DNA from 3 places in the Paenibacillus sp. JT22N7 genome. Region 3 is predicted to be linked to each of the others. Evidence: predicted binding sites of a transcription regulator. Region 3 holds the regulator's gene; each other region holds the start of a gene.
The links. The regulator Rex, encoded in region 3, represses fermentation and respiration genes when NADH is low (regulators of the CRP and FNR family bind a similar motif). The targets are predictions, from matches to a motif close to TTGTGAAATATTTCACAA.
Positions count from the first base shown of each region.

Region 1: AC50Y5_RS17505 (L-lactate dehydrogenase) is a predicted target of Rex. The motif match lies at 2,714-2,731, and genes of this name have one in related genera.
Region 2: nirB (nitrite reductase large subunit NirB) is a predicted target of Rex. The motif match lies at 2,231-2,248, and genes of this name have one in related genera.

Region 1 covers NZ_JBXENY010000006.1:89,041-93,932, reverse strand. Annotated here, with positions in the region: gene argS (arginine--tRNA ligase) at 1-1,257, opposite strand, end outside; T-box leader at 1,334-1,571, opposite strand; gene AC50Y5_RS17505 (L-lactate dehydrogenase) at 1,637-2,602, opposite strand; gene AC50Y5_RS17500 (EamA family transporter) at 3,003-4,070, shown strand; gene AC50Y5_RS17495 (iron-containing alcohol dehydrogenase) at 4,196-4,892, shown strand, end outside.
Region 2 covers NZ_JBXENY010000005.1:434,311-439,202, reverse strand. Annotated here, with positions in the region: gene AC50Y5_RS16420 (carbohydrate-binding family 9-like protein) at 1-53, shown strand, start outside; gene AC50Y5_RS16415 (sugar phosphate isomerase/epimerase family protein) at 218-1,066, shown strand; gene AC50Y5_RS16410 (Gfo/Idh/MocA family protein) at 1,109-2,119, shown strand; gene nirB (nitrite reductase large subunit NirB) at 2,316-4,742, shown strand; gene nirD (nitrite reductase small subunit NirD) at 4,758-4,892, shown strand, end outside.
Region 3 covers NZ_JBXENY010000012.1:50,413-55,304, reverse strand. Annotated here, with positions in the region: gene AC50Y5_RS27260 (hypothetical protein) at 1-240, opposite strand, end outside; gene AC50Y5_RS27255 (amidohydrolase) at 240-1,541, opposite strand; gene AC50Y5_RS27250 (redox-sensing transcriptional repressor Rex) at 1,522-2,178, opposite strand; gene dinG (ATP-dependent DNA helicase DinG) at 2,175-4,892, opposite strand, start outside.

The DNA.
Region 1 (4,892 bases), on a different contig from region 3:
TTTGAGATCACCGAACACGACGGCGCCAATGCCAACCGCTTCGGCTACCTCGGCCTTGCCTGCAAGCGCTGGATTCTTTTCCTCTATTTTTTGCAAAGCCCGCTGTACCGCTTCATCCAGCACTTCTTCTAGAAAAACGACCTTGCCGCGGCGGGTGGACATTTTTTGCCCGTCCAGCTTCATAAGCCCGAACGGGATATGCTTGCAGGCGGCTGCCCACGCAAAGCCCATTTTCTCAAGCACGAGAAACAGCTGGCGGAAATGCAGCGATTGTTCCGAGCCGACAACATACAGCAGCTCGCTGCCCTTCATCTCTTCATGGCGATAAATGGCAGTCGCCAAATCACGTGTCGCATAGATGGATGTGCCATCGGATTTGCGAATGAGGCAAGGCGGCAGCTCATGCTCATCCAGCCGGACGACCTGTGCGCCTTCACTTTCCTCCAGCAGCTGCTGCTCCTGAAGCTGCTGGACGACGGCGTCCATTTTATCGTTATAGAAGCTTTCGCCAAGAAAATGGTCAAAGCTGACGCCGAGCCGGGCATACAGCTTATTGAACTCCTTCAGGCTGTCGGCAATAAACTGGCTCCAGCAGCGAATCGCTTCAGCATCGCCAGCTTCCAGCTTGGCGAACCAGCTGCGCGCCTCATCCTCCAGCTCGGGGTGCTGCTCTGCCTCTTCGTGAAAACGCACATACAGCTCCAAATAGCCCTTAATGGGATCGGCTGCAAGCTGCTGCTCGTCGCCCCATTTTAGATAGGCGGTAATCATCTTGCCGAACTGCGTGCCCCAATCGCCCAAGTGATTGACGCTGACCGTCTCATAGCCAACCTTGCGCAAAATATGGTACAGCGCATTGCCGATCATCGTCGAGCGCAAATGCCCAATACCGAACGGCTTCGCAATATTGGGCGAAGACATGTCGATTATGACACGCTCTCCATTCCCTATAGCTGCATGCAGGAGGGTTCCGTTCTGCCAATCTGCAATAAGCTGCGCGGCTGCCAGTTCCCGATTCCATTTGAAATTCAAATAGGGGCCGGCAGCCCGAACGCTCCAGCTCGCATCTGCCAGCAGGGGCTCAAGCAAAGCAGCAATGTTAACGGGGCTTTGTTTCATCGTGCGGGCCAAAGTAAAGCAGGGGAAAGCAACATCGCCAAGCTCCTCATCGGGCGGATATTCCAGCAAGGGCCGAATATCCGCTTCGGGCAGATCCAGCGCTTTGGCCAATGCCAGCGCGATTTTGTCCATTAACAGCATCATCATCTTCCTCTCTAAAATAAATGTTCCGGCCAGAGTAGAGCAGCACGCCAAAAAGGCCCCGTCTCTAAAAATAAGAGACGAGGCCTGTTATCCCCGCGGTACCACTCTTGTTGCCGCCTCCGCACAGAAACAAAGAGGGGCATCTCGCCGTTGTAACGGTGCTGAACCGGACGTCCCTAGCATGATTGCTCGTTTCAGGCCGCCATCTCCCGGGTGCGCTTCACCTAATCGTCCATTGCCGGCTTCCACTGTCCCGGCTCGCTTGAAATGGCACCCATGTAGGTTACTCTCCCGTTCCTTGATGTTAATTAACAGCTATCATATCGGATACGATCAGAAAAATCAATCCGTTTTTAGTCGGCCAAGCTTGCAGCTATTCTTTCTCGGTTACGAGGCACAGGCTCTCAATCGCCTGGCGTATAATCGAGCATGAGCGCTCCATCAGCCGCTGCTCCCGCGTAGTCAGCTTGAGCTCGACGATTTCCTTAACCCCGCAGCGGGCGATGATCGCGGGGACGCCAGCGCATACTTGCTGCTGGCCATATTCGCCGTTTAATATCGCAGACACGGCAATAATGCGATGCTCATCGTTTAGAATAGAGCGGGTAATATGCGCCAGCGCATTGCCGATGCCAAAGCTGGTCGAGCCTTTGCGCGTATAGATTTCCCAGCCGGCATTGCGGGTCTGCTCCGCGAGCGCTCCGAGCTTCACATGCCCGAAGCGCTCGGGATGCTGGGCCAAAATATGCAGCAGCGGCTTGCCGCCAACCGTCACATGCGACCAGGCGGGAAACTGCGACTCGCCATGCTCCCCAAGCACATAGCCCTGCACGCTGCGGGCATCCACTGGAAAATGCTCGCAGAGCAGCGTCTTGAGCCGCGAGGAGTCGATGGACGTTCCGGTGCCAATCACTTGGCAACGCGGCATGCCGGACAGCTCCCACACGACATACGTCACAATATCCACAGGATTGGCGGCCGCTACAAAAATTCCGCTGAATCCGCTGTTCATAATGCGCGGAATCATCGTTTCATAAATCTCGCGCACCGTATGCAGCACATCAAGCCGATCATCGCTGCCGACGGGATACGCCCCAGCGCAGAGAAGGATAACGTCCACATCCCCGCACTGCTCCAGCGTTCCAGCAGCAACCTTTGTGCGGCCATGGACAAAGTCCATGCTGTGCGACAAATCGAGCGCCTGTGCATAGGCCCGGTCGAACGTGCGGTCAATGAGCAGCAGCTCATCGCAAATCGACTGGTTAATTAAGGCATACGCGCAGCTTGAACCGACCTGACCGACTCCTACAATAGCGACCTTGCGCGCTTTGTTTGCCATCCGTTTGCATCTCCTCCACCGTAACCTCGTTACGCTATTATATGCGGCATCCAGCCCATGATGTGACGGCTATGTTCAATCCATGTTTGTCTATGTCACATGGAAGCAAAAGCGTGAAAATATGCACATTTTGACCTGCCATCCTATGGCGGATAGAGCTTTGCTTTTCAACATATCCACAGAGTTATGCACATTATCAACAGAGTTCAAATGGAGTATTTTCCGCCACCTCCAATACTTATCCACAAGTGAACAGGGAGGATTGTCCACACTGTACAGGTCAGAAGTCCTAAGGTTGAATATAGATAAACCGCTTATTTTCGTACATTTACAATCTAACTTTCAGCTGTCATGATAGGGAAAGTATATGTGGGCAGACACAGATGGAGGAATGGAATTCATGTGGCTTGTATTATCCTTGCTGGCGGCGACGAGCTTTGGGCTGCGGGGGATTTTGTATCATTGGACGAGCCAGCAGGCGCTTAATCGCAATGCGCTGTTGTGTGGTGTATTTTTCTCAGGGGCGCTGATTACACTTGTTTGTACGCTGGCGACTGGAACATCTTTCACCGTTTCATCGCTTATTGGCGTGCAGATGGGACTGCTCTCTTTCGGCGCAAATGCGAGCATGTTCAAGGGCTTTGCCGTGGGCAAAGCCTCTATTGTTGCGATTTTGACCGCGCTTCCTTCGGCAATTGTCGTCGTTGTCGCCTTCGCGGTATGGGGCGAGACGCTCAATATGGCGCAGCTCAGCTCCTTTATTATCATTATTGCGGGTATATTGCTGGTGCGTTATTCCAATGATATTACCCGTGGCAATTTGCAAGGAGCGCAATGGGGGCTACTGGCGATGCTGCTGTTTGCCGGAAACGATTTGTCGGGAAAATGGTCGACGATGATGGATGCGCCGTTGTTTCCGACGCTTGTCTGCATGTTCAGCAGCGGCTCGATCTGCTTTGGGCTTTGGTGGCTGCGCGACCTGCGCTCCGTACGTGCTGCTGCTGCGGCAGCAGGCCAAGCAGCGCAGGAGATAGCAGCAGGTGCCGCAGCAATTACTCTTAACGCTGTTAATACTCTCAATTCTCTTAATACGGTTAGTGCGGTTAATGCTGGTATCACGAGTGGTGCAAGAAACGGGACTGCGAGTCCAAGCACTCAGCCAATCGTGAGCGTGGCAGCTCAGGCAGCCAACCGGGCAGGCACAGCAGACAAACGCAGCTGGAGCTTCCGCCGCACGTTTTCCGTCGGGATGGCAGTCGGCATTACCAATGCAGTGGGCATGATGTTTATTGTGACGGCCTTTGATGTAGGGAAGGCGGGGCTGGTGTCGGCCGTAACGGCGCTTAATGTGCTAATCGTGCTGCTTTATACGCGGTTCGTTGTGAAGGAGCGGTTCTCCAAACTGGAGACGATCGGGATTTCGACCGCGTTCGCAGGGATCCTGCTCTTGCGTTTGTATGGCTCCTAATGTGAAGCGGCCTGCGCTGAATACAGGCGAGTTAAGTACGAAACGTCTATAACTTTAGAAAACTCAGTGAAAGTGTTATAATACAACCGTTCACTTATTTTACTTAACGGGAGGTTTCACTTACTATGAAAGATTTTGAATTGTACAACCCAACCAAGCTCATATTCGGAGCAGGGAAGGTACAGCAGCTTGGAGAGCTGGTCAAGCCATACGGGACGAAAGTTCTGCTCGTATACGGCGGCGGAAGCATCAAGCGTTCGGGGCTTTATGACGAAGTGATTTCCCAATTAAATAGCATTGGCGCAACCGTTCATGAACTGTCTGGCGTGGAGCCGAATCCGCGTCTAACGACAATTAATAAAGGGATCGACATTTGCCGCAGCGAAAAAATCGAGTTCGTGCTCGCCGTTGGCGGCGGCAGCGTGCTGGATGCTTCCAAGGCGATTGCAGCTGGGGCGCTCTATGATGGCGATGTGTGGGATTTCACGATCCGCAAAGCAGTCATCCAAGAGGCATTGCCTATCGGCACCGTGCTGACGCTTGCCGCTACCGGCTCGGAAATGAACGGCAATGCGGTTATTTCCAACTGGGAAACGCAGCAAAAACGCGGTCTCGGCAGCAAGCTTGTTTATCCGAAATTTTCGATTCTTGATCCGAAGCTGACATATTCCGTGCCGAAGGATCAGACGGCGAACGGCATTGTCGACATTATGTCGCATGTGTTCGAGCAATATTTCTCCCTGACGACCAATACGCCGCTGCAGGAGCGCTTTGCAGAATCCATTTTGCAAACGGTCATTGAAAATGGTGAAAAAGCAATCG
Region 2 (4,892 bases), on a different contig from region 3:
GAGCAGTAAATTTCCATCTGCCGCAGCATTTCGGCAAGCTCATTTTTAATTAAAGTTTTTTAAAAGTTGGGTGAGCAAGGCAAGTGTAGTAAAAGGTTTGGATTTGAGAAGCGGAGCGTTCGTAGGCAATAACGATCGAAAACCAAATCTTTTACGCAGCGCCGATCCTTGTTCACCCAGCTTTTAATCTGAATTTATTTAACAGGAGGTTTCTCAAATGAAAAAAGGGATTAATATTTGGTCATTCAACAGCGACACCACCATCGCCAGCTGCATTCAAACGGCGAAAAAAGCCGGCTTCGACGGCATCGAGCTGTCGCTTAACGGCACAGGCGAGCTGAGCCTCGCGGCAACGGATCAGGAAATTCGCGACATTAAGGCGCGTCTAGAGGAAGCGGAGCTGGAAATCGCGGGCCTAGCAACGGGGCTGTATTGGGATTATGCGATGACGAGCGCGAACCCGGAGACGCAAAGCAAAGCGATAGATATATGCAAAAAACAGCTGGAGCTTGCGGCGGCGCTTGGCGTCGATACGATTTTGGTCATCCCTGGCGCCGTTGGCGTTGATTTTATTCCCGGCAGCGAAGTAACGGATTACGAATATGCGTATAACCGTGCCCAAGAGTCGATTGCGAAGCTCGTTCCTTTTGCCGAAAGCGCGAACGTATCGATTGGCATTGAAAATGTTTGGAATAAATTTCTATTGTCGCCGCTTGAGCTGCGCGGATTTATTGACTCATTCGGCTCCAGCTACGTAGGCTCTTATTTCGATGTCGGAAACGTCGTGCAAAATGGTTATCCAGAGCAGTGGGTACGCATTTTGGGCAACCGGATCAAGAAGGTTCATTTCAAGGATTACCGTCGCCAAGCGGGCGGACTCCATGGCTTTGTCGATCTGCTTGCAGGCGATGTAAACTATCCAGCTGTCATGGAGGCGCTGCAGGCGATCGGCTATGACAATTACGTCACGGCCGAAATGATTCCGCCGTACACGCATCATGCGGAGCAAATTATTTTCAATACTTCCAAAGCGATGGATGCGATTTTGGGCCGCGGAAACGGCTAACTTAATTCGCCAAAAGCTTTTATTTGATAAGGGGGATTCACGATGTTAAAAGTAGGTCTTATCGGATTCGGTTTTATGGGACGCATGCATTTCGACAACTATGTTCGTCTTACAGAAGAGGGCGCGCAAGTAAAACTGGCAGCGATTTGCGATCTGATGATCGAGGAATTGAAAAATGGCAAAGCTTCCGGCAATATGGCGACGGGCCAAGAGGTTTATGATCTATCGCCGTACAACCTGTATGACAGCATTGAGAAAATGCTCGAAAACGAGGAGCTCGACATCATCGACATTACGCTGCCGACTTATTTGCATGCTGAGCTGACCTGCAGGCTGCTGGAAAAGGGGCTGCATGTGCTCTGCGAGAAGCCGGTAGCTGGAAATTCCGCTGATGGCTGGAAAATGGTGCAAGCAGCTGAGCGCACAGGCAAAACGCTAATGATCGGCCAATGCTTGCGCTTCTGGCCAGCCTATGAATATTTGAAATCCGTTGTGGAGGATAACCGTTTTGGCGCGGTAACGGGCGGTTATTTCTTCAGAGGCTCTGCCGCCCCTAAAGGCTGGTTCCTTGACGGCAGCAAGAGCGGCGGGGCTGTACTGGATATGCATATCCATGATACCGACATGATCCACTGGCTGTTTGGCAAGCCGGAGCAAGTCTCGACGCTCGCTCGCAACGTCATTCCAGGCAGCGGCTACGATACGGTATCAACAAATTACGTCTACCCGGACGGCAAAGTGCTGAATGCGCAAGCAGACTGGACGCTCGAAGGCGATTTCGGCTTTGCGATGACGTATCGCGTCAATTTTGAAGGCGGCAATCTGCTGTTTGAGAACGGACAGGTTAAAGTGAATCCCAACAACGAGCCGGGCTTTGTAGCTGATCTATCGCCGGACATGGGCTATTACCGCCAAATCAAATATTTCCTTGAATCGGTAAACGCAGGTACACCCGTATCCGTCTGTATGCCGGAAAGCGCTGTAGGCACATTGGAAATTATTGAAGCAGAGCTTCGCTCGGCTGATGAGCGCGGCGCGTTAATCCGCTTGTAAGCATGCATTTGGAGACATGTCAGCTAGCTTGAAGGCGCATGAAAACATAGGCTAGCCCCTTTCGCTATAAACAATGGCGGGAAGGGGCTATTTTTATAATAATCGTTCGTTTTGTGAAAAATATCACATAACAGCGGATCAATGTTGTTTATACTGTTGGTGAGTACGATGAAAGCTGTACAGGGAGGCGTTTGCAATGGGAATCATACGGCAGAAGCTTGTGCTGATTGGCAATGGGATGGCGGGGATAAACACGCTGGAGCATATACTCAAGCTGTCCCCGGAGCAATATGACATCACGGTATTCGGCAGCGAGCCGCATCCAAACTATAACCGGATCATGCTTTCTTATGTATTGGAAGGCAGCAAAACGATGGACGATATTATTTTAAACAGCTGGGCCTGGTATGAGGAGCATCAGATTACGCTGCATACGGGAACAACCATAACATCTATTGATACGCAGCAAAAAATCGTTTTTGCGGACAATGGGCTGTTCGCAGCCTATGACCGTCTAATTATAGCAACAGGCTCGAATCCCATTATACTGCCCGTTCCTGGGCATCAGAAGCAGGGCGTCGTAGGCTTCCGCGACATGGCGGATTGCAGCGTCATGCTGGAGACAGCGAAGCAATATCGCAATGCGGCCGTTATTGGCGGCGGGCTGCTTGGATTGGAAGCTGCCAAGGGCTTGCTCAATTTGGGCATGAATGTGACGGTCATCCATTTGATGGCGGATTTAATGGAGCGCCAGCTTGACCCGAGCGCTTCGGCGATGCTGAAGGCGGAGCTGGAGCGGCAGGGACTGCATTTTCTCATGGAAAAGCAGACGGCGGAAATTTATGGCGGCGAGCGAGTTGAGGGGCTGACCTTCAGCGATGGAACGAAGCTGGAATCGGATTTTATCGTCATGGCAGCGGGCATACGGCCTAATACGGCTTTAGCTAGCGCGAGCGGCATTGAAGTGAAGCGAGGCATCGTTGTCGATGATTACATGCAAACGTCGGCGGAAGGCGTGTACGCTGTTGGCGAATGCGCCGAGCACCGCGGCATTTGCTATGGCTTGGTTGCCCCGCTGTTTGAGCAGGGGGCCGTACTCGCGAAGCAGCTATGCGGCGTGCAAACGAAGCCTTACGAGGGGACGCAATTGTCGACGAAGCTGAAAATTTCGGGCGTAGATGTATTTTCGACTGGCGTATTCTTGGATCAGCCAGAGCTGACGGTTATTCGCAAGCAGGATGACTGGAAACAGCAATATAAGAAGCTGCTGCTTAAGGGCGATACAATCGTTGGCGGTGTGCTTTATGGCGATGTCAGCGATTCGAGCCGAATTCAGCAGTGGGTGCGCGAAGGTGCGGCGATGACGGACGCTATTTATGCGGAGCTGATGGGAACGGCCGGCACTGCGCTGTCAGCCGCTGATCGCGTAGCGCAAATGGCCGACGATGAAATCGTATGCGGCTGCAACGGCGTATCGAAGGGGAGCATCGTAAAGGCGATTAAGGACAACTCGCTCACCACGGTTGATGAGGTTAAGGCATGCACTGGGGCTGGGCGTTCGTGCGGCGGCTGTGTGCCGACGGTTAGCCATTTGCTGCAATATGTGCTAGGAGACGAATATGCTGGGCAGAAAACCAAGACTGGCATTTGTGGCTGCACCGACCTGAGCCGCGATGAGATCGTAGCTGCGATAAAAGAGAAGCATTTGACGACTGTGAAAGAGGTCATGCATGTACTAGAGTGGCATCATTCGGAGGGTTGCTCAAAATGCCGTCCAGCGGTCAATTATTACTTGGGGATGCTGTGGCCGCAAGAGCATGAGGACGAGAAGGATTCGCGCTTCGTCAATGAGCGGATGAACGCCAACATTCAGAAGGATGGCACCTACACCGTCGTGCCGCGAATGTACGGCGGCGTGACGACGCCGGAGGATTTGAAGAAAATTGCCGATGTGGCCGTGAAATATGAGGTGAAAATGGTCAAAGTGACCGGAGGCCAGCGGCTTGATTTAATTGGGGTCGCGAAAGAGGATTTGCCGCTCGTATGGAAAGAGCTGGATATGCCTTCGGGCTATGCGTATGCGAAGGCGCTGCGCACAGTGAAAACCTGCGTCGGCCAGCAATTTTGCCGCTTCGGTACGCAGGATTCGATCGGCATGGGCATTCGGCTGGAAAAAACGTTCGAGCGGATCGATATGCCCGCCAAGTTCAAAATGGCCGTGAACGGCTGTCCGCGCAACTGCGCGGAGTCGTGTACGAAAGATATCGGCATCGTCGGCAATGACGGCGGCTGGGAAATGTTCGTTGGCGGCAATGGCGGAATCAAGCCGCGCATCGCCGAACTGCTGTGCAAAGTGAAAACGGATGAAGAGCTTGTGCAGATGGTGGGCGCTTTTACCCAATATTATCGGTTGACGGCGAACTATTTGGAGCGCACCTCGGAGTGGGTGGAGCGTTTGGGCATTGAGACGATTAAAGCAGAAGTCGTTGACAATATGGACCGCCGCCGCGAGCTGTATCAGGATATTTTAGCCCTGCTAGCCGAGCTTCAGGAGCCGTGGAGCGCAGCGCTAGAGGAGCAGGGGGAAAGCAGCTATCTGTTCGAAGCCATTCAATTGAAATAGGAGAGGAGCAGCCAAATGACTGCACAGGTAAACAACGATTTGACCTATATTAAAATCGGCACGCTTGAAGATTTTCGCGAACGGATGGGGCGGGTCATCCGCTTGAACGAGAAGGAAATTGTTGTGTTTCGTACAACGGACGGCACCTTG
Region 3 (4,892 bases):
CGTATTCCCTTTTACAACCCAGGAAATGCCATCCCACACCTGCTTCGTCATCCCGGTGACTTCCGTCAACTGCGCGGCTTCAATAGCATGCGCTTTAATAGGGGCTTCCTCTGCCCATAAATCCTTATGCACAGTTCGGTAATAAACAATCGTAACGGTCAGCAATGCGATAACAAAAATAACTGAAATAAAGACAGCCCGTTTTACCGTCCAAAACGGCTTTCTCGTTCTCGCCCGCATTATGCCTTCAACAGCCTCTCGAAGCTCGCCTGAGCATCGTGACGAATTTTCTCCTCATCAAGCAGCGTGCATTCGCCATCCCGTACAACTTGGCGGCCGTCCACCCATACATGCTTAACGTCGCGGCCAGAGCCGGCATATACCAAATGGGACACAATATCCGTCTGTGGATAAAAATGCGGCTGTTCAATATCGATCGCGATGAAGTCAGCCTTCATGCCAACGCGCAGGCGGCCAATGGAATCCTCCTGCCAAATGGAGCGAGCGCCGTATACCGTTCCCATACGCAAAGCTTCAATGGCTGGCACAACCGTAGGATCGCCAGAAACACCTTTATGCAGCAAAGCCGCAAGATTGATTTCCTTGAATAGATCAAGATTGTTGTTGCTCGCCGCGCTGTCCGTGCCTAATGATACAGTTACACCTGCGCGAAGCAAAGCAGGCACGCGGGCAATGCCGCTTGCCAGCTTGAGGTTGCTGACCGGGTTATGCGATACGGCTACTTTGCGTTCAGCCAGCAGCGCAATTTCCTCGTCATTCAAATGCACCGCATGAGCAACGAGCGCCGGACGCGAGAAGAAGCCTAAATTGTCGAGATGCTGAACGGGACGAACGCCATAATCGCGAACGTTCTGCTCTACTTCGGCAATCGATTCTGACATATGCGTATGCAGTGGCAAATCATAATCATGAGCGGCCTGAACAAATTTCTCAATATAATCTGGCGGGCATGTATAAGGCGCATGCGGCGAAATCATCGTCGTAATCCGGCCATCGGCCTTGCCGTTCCAATCGCGTGCGAAAGCAATCGCTTCCGCCAGCTTAGCTTGCTGTACATCCTCCGGGCAAAGGCCGATGACGCCGCGCGTCAGACAGCCGCGAATGCCGGACTGTTCAACAACTTCGGCCAGCTGGTCCATGCGGTCATACATATCCACGAAAGCTGTCGTACCGGATTTAAGCATTTCCACCACGGCAAGCGCGCTGCCCGCACGGGTATCAAGGTCGATGTATTTGCCTTCCATCGGCCACATTTTTTGCTCCAGCCATACTTGCAGGTTTTGATCATCGGAATAGCCGCGCAGCAAAGTCATAGCCGCATGTCCATGCGTGTTTACTAGACCCGGCATAAAAGCAAGCTTGCTGCCATCCAGCTTTTGCACATCGGCTTGCAGCCCAGTTGGAGCTTCTGCTCCGATATATGTAATGCGATCATCGGTTACAACCATATGCCCTTGCAGCACATGCTCGCCATCCTCCATCGTTACAAAACGTCCATTTTCAATCCAAATTTGGCTCATTTTCGTCATCCCTTTCCCTCTCCAAGTAATAGGCCAGACTTAGCAGCTCTTTCGTAAAGTCAGCATGATGTATGCGAATTTCCTCAGGTACCTTCAATATCGCTGGGGCAAAATTAAGCAAGCCTTCAATGCCGGCGTCAATAAATTGATTAGCGACGTTTTGCGCTTCAAATCCGGGAACGGTTATAATGCCGATCCGGATATTGTTTTCCTCCACCGTTTGTTTCAGCATATCCATCGGCATAACGGTCAAATTATTAATTTGCGAGCCGATTTTAGATGGATGCACATCAAACACCGCGATGATTTTCATATTGTCTTTGGAGTATTTATTATAATTGCAAAGCGCATGGCCTAAATTACCCGCACCGACAAGCGCGACATTTATCGTCTGATCAAGCTTGAGAATTTGGCGAATTTTTTCAATTAAATACGTCACATCATAGCCGATGCCTTTACGGCCAAAATCGCCGAAATACGCCAAGTCCTTACGGATTTGCGCCGGATTCAAATCCAGCTTGACGCCAAGCTCCTGGGACGAAACGGTCTGCACCTCCCGGTTGTTCAGCTCGTTTAGCACTTGCAGGTAAATGGGGAGGCGTCTTACGACGGCCTCCGATATTTTCGTCTGCTTCACCCGTTCTCCTCCTCCCTCTCGGCACCAAGCCATTCTTTCATTCTCGGTACAATTTGCTCTATATGCATATGCTCAATTTTCGGGCCAGGCAAGGAATACAGAAAATGCTTGCCATAATACGTTTCAATCACTCGCGTATCATAAATAATGACAATGCCTTTATCCTTCGCCGTTCGCACGAGCCTGCCGAATCCCTGCTTGAAGCGAATAACCGCTTGCGGAATTGACAGCTTCATAAATGGATTTTGCTTTTGGCGCTGCAGCAATTCCGACTTCGCTTCCAACAGCGGATGATTGGGCGGTTGGAACGGCAATCGGACGATGGCAAGGCAAGTCAAGGCTTCGCCTGGAATATCTACGCCTTCCCAAAAGCTGCTTGTACCAAGCAGTACGGACTCTGGCTGCTGCAAAAAACGCCGCGTCAGCTTCGTACGATTGCCGCTGTCGATGCCTTGGCCCAGCACTTGAATGCTGGTGGCCGCGAGCGCCGCTTTAAGCGGGTCATATACCTGCTTGAGCATTCGGTAAGAGGTGAACAGCACCAGCATTCTGCCATTGGTCTGCTGCACTGCATCTGCCAAAGAAGAGACGAGCATTGAAATAAATGCGGGCTCGCCCGCCGAGCCTTTAAGAACAGGGAAATTGCGCGGAATAATGACGAGCGCCTGCTCCCGGTAATTAAACGGTGATGCCAGCTGTACGGTGCGCAGTCTGCCCGCCTCTTCAAAGCCGCTAAGTCCAAGCTGCTCTTCGGCGAACTGGAATGACTTTTGCACCGAAAGGGTGGCTGACGTTAAAATAATGCTGTCCTTCACATCGAATAAATACTGCTGAAGCTGGCTGCTCACATCAATCGGCACCGCATAAAGATGCAGCGAACGATGCTTGTAGGTCATATTGGCTTCCAGCCAGAACACGTCCGTCGTCTGATCGACTTTCATAAAGCTGCGCAGATCATCCTTAACTCTCGTCAAATCGCGCAAAACGCCATTCAGATCCGTTACAAGCGCCTGTACGGCCAGCTCATCGATGCGGTCTTTAATTTCCTCAGACATTTTCTCAGCTGTCTTCAGCACGCGAATGAGCTCCGTATGAATATTGGTCTCTTCGGCGAGCACTTCGGACCAGCCTTCCGGCAGGCTATCGCCTCGCAGACGATAAACGGATTGATTGTTTTCACCCATCGCGTCAGGAGAAGCTTGCACGAAGCTGTACAGCATCTCAAACAGCCTCTCCCAATGCTCCTTCACTTCCGTGAAGGTCGGGATAATGGTATCAATCGTTTCAAGCCAGCCTTGAACCCGCTCATCGCTTTCCTGCTGAAGATGAATGCGCAACGATGGCAGCAAGCCGGAACGACTATCCTTGAACATCCGCGTAATCGCATTCGTTATCGAATAATAGCCGAGCTGCATGCCTAAATGCTTGCTGGCTACTTCCTCCACATGATGTGCTTCATCGACAATCAAATGGCTGTAAGTCGGCAGCAGCCGATGATCCGCTTGAATGTCTGTAAACAGCATGGAGTGATTCGTAATGCACACATCGGCAATATTAGCTTCATGCTTAGCACGATGGTAATAGCAGCGTTTGAACCAAGGACAAGCCCGGTTCAGACAGGAATCTGCATCACTGGCAACGGTCGACCAGAAATCAGTCCCCTTGTTGCTGAAATTCAGCTCTTCCTGATCGCCTGTTTCCGTCTCGCCCAGCCAAACGACCATTTGCGAGGCTGTAATCGCATCATCAACGGGGGACATCATATCCCTCGTATTTATTTTACTTTCAAATTTGCGCAGGCACAAATAATTCCCTCTGCCCTTGAAAATAGAAGCTCGGAACTCTATCGGCAAAATCTGTTTAAGCAGCGGCACATCGCGATGCCTTAGCTGCTCTTGCAAATTAATGGTATGCGTGCTGACGACTATCTTCTCATCTTGACGGATACCATAATAGAGCGCTGGAATCAGATAACCGAGAGACTTTCCTGTACCTGTACCCGCTTCAATGAGCAAATGGCGTTTGCTGTCCAGCGAATCAAACACTTCATGGAACATCGTCGTCTGCGCTTCGCGTTCTTCATAATTCGGGAATTGCTCAATAAAACGCTGCTTGATTTCATCCAAATATTGCTCGAATGACATATCCTGCAAAGGCGAGGCTCCCTCTTCGCTTCGCGCGGGCTTTTCCTCTGTCCATTCTCTGGCTTTCAACGCAAACTGGTTGAAAAAATCATAATCCGGAACACCCATAACGATGTTCTGTTCCACCTGCTTAAGCGTCAGCGTAATAAACCAGCTTAAATCGCTGCCATTGTCTACAAGCGAAGATAACCGCTGCAAAGTCAGCAGCGGCAAGCTCCGTAGCTTTTGAACTGATTTGGCGAATATAACGGCGGTCGCCATCGCATCGCTATCAGCGCGATGATGATGATCATGCGTAATGCCGAACTGCTCAGACACAGCACCAAGCTGGTAAGACGTAATCGATGGAAAAAGAATGCGCAGCAGCTCAATCGTATCGAGCCTGCGCCCTGCAAACGTATGATAGCCGCTGCGATCAAGCGCTTGGTTCAGAAAACCAGCGTCAAAATTGACATTATGCGCGACAAGCACCGCATCATCAAGCAGCGGAATCATATCCATCAGCACATCAGACAGCTCAGGAGCATCCGCCACCATTGCCTCGTCAATGCCCGTTAGCTGCGTAATAAA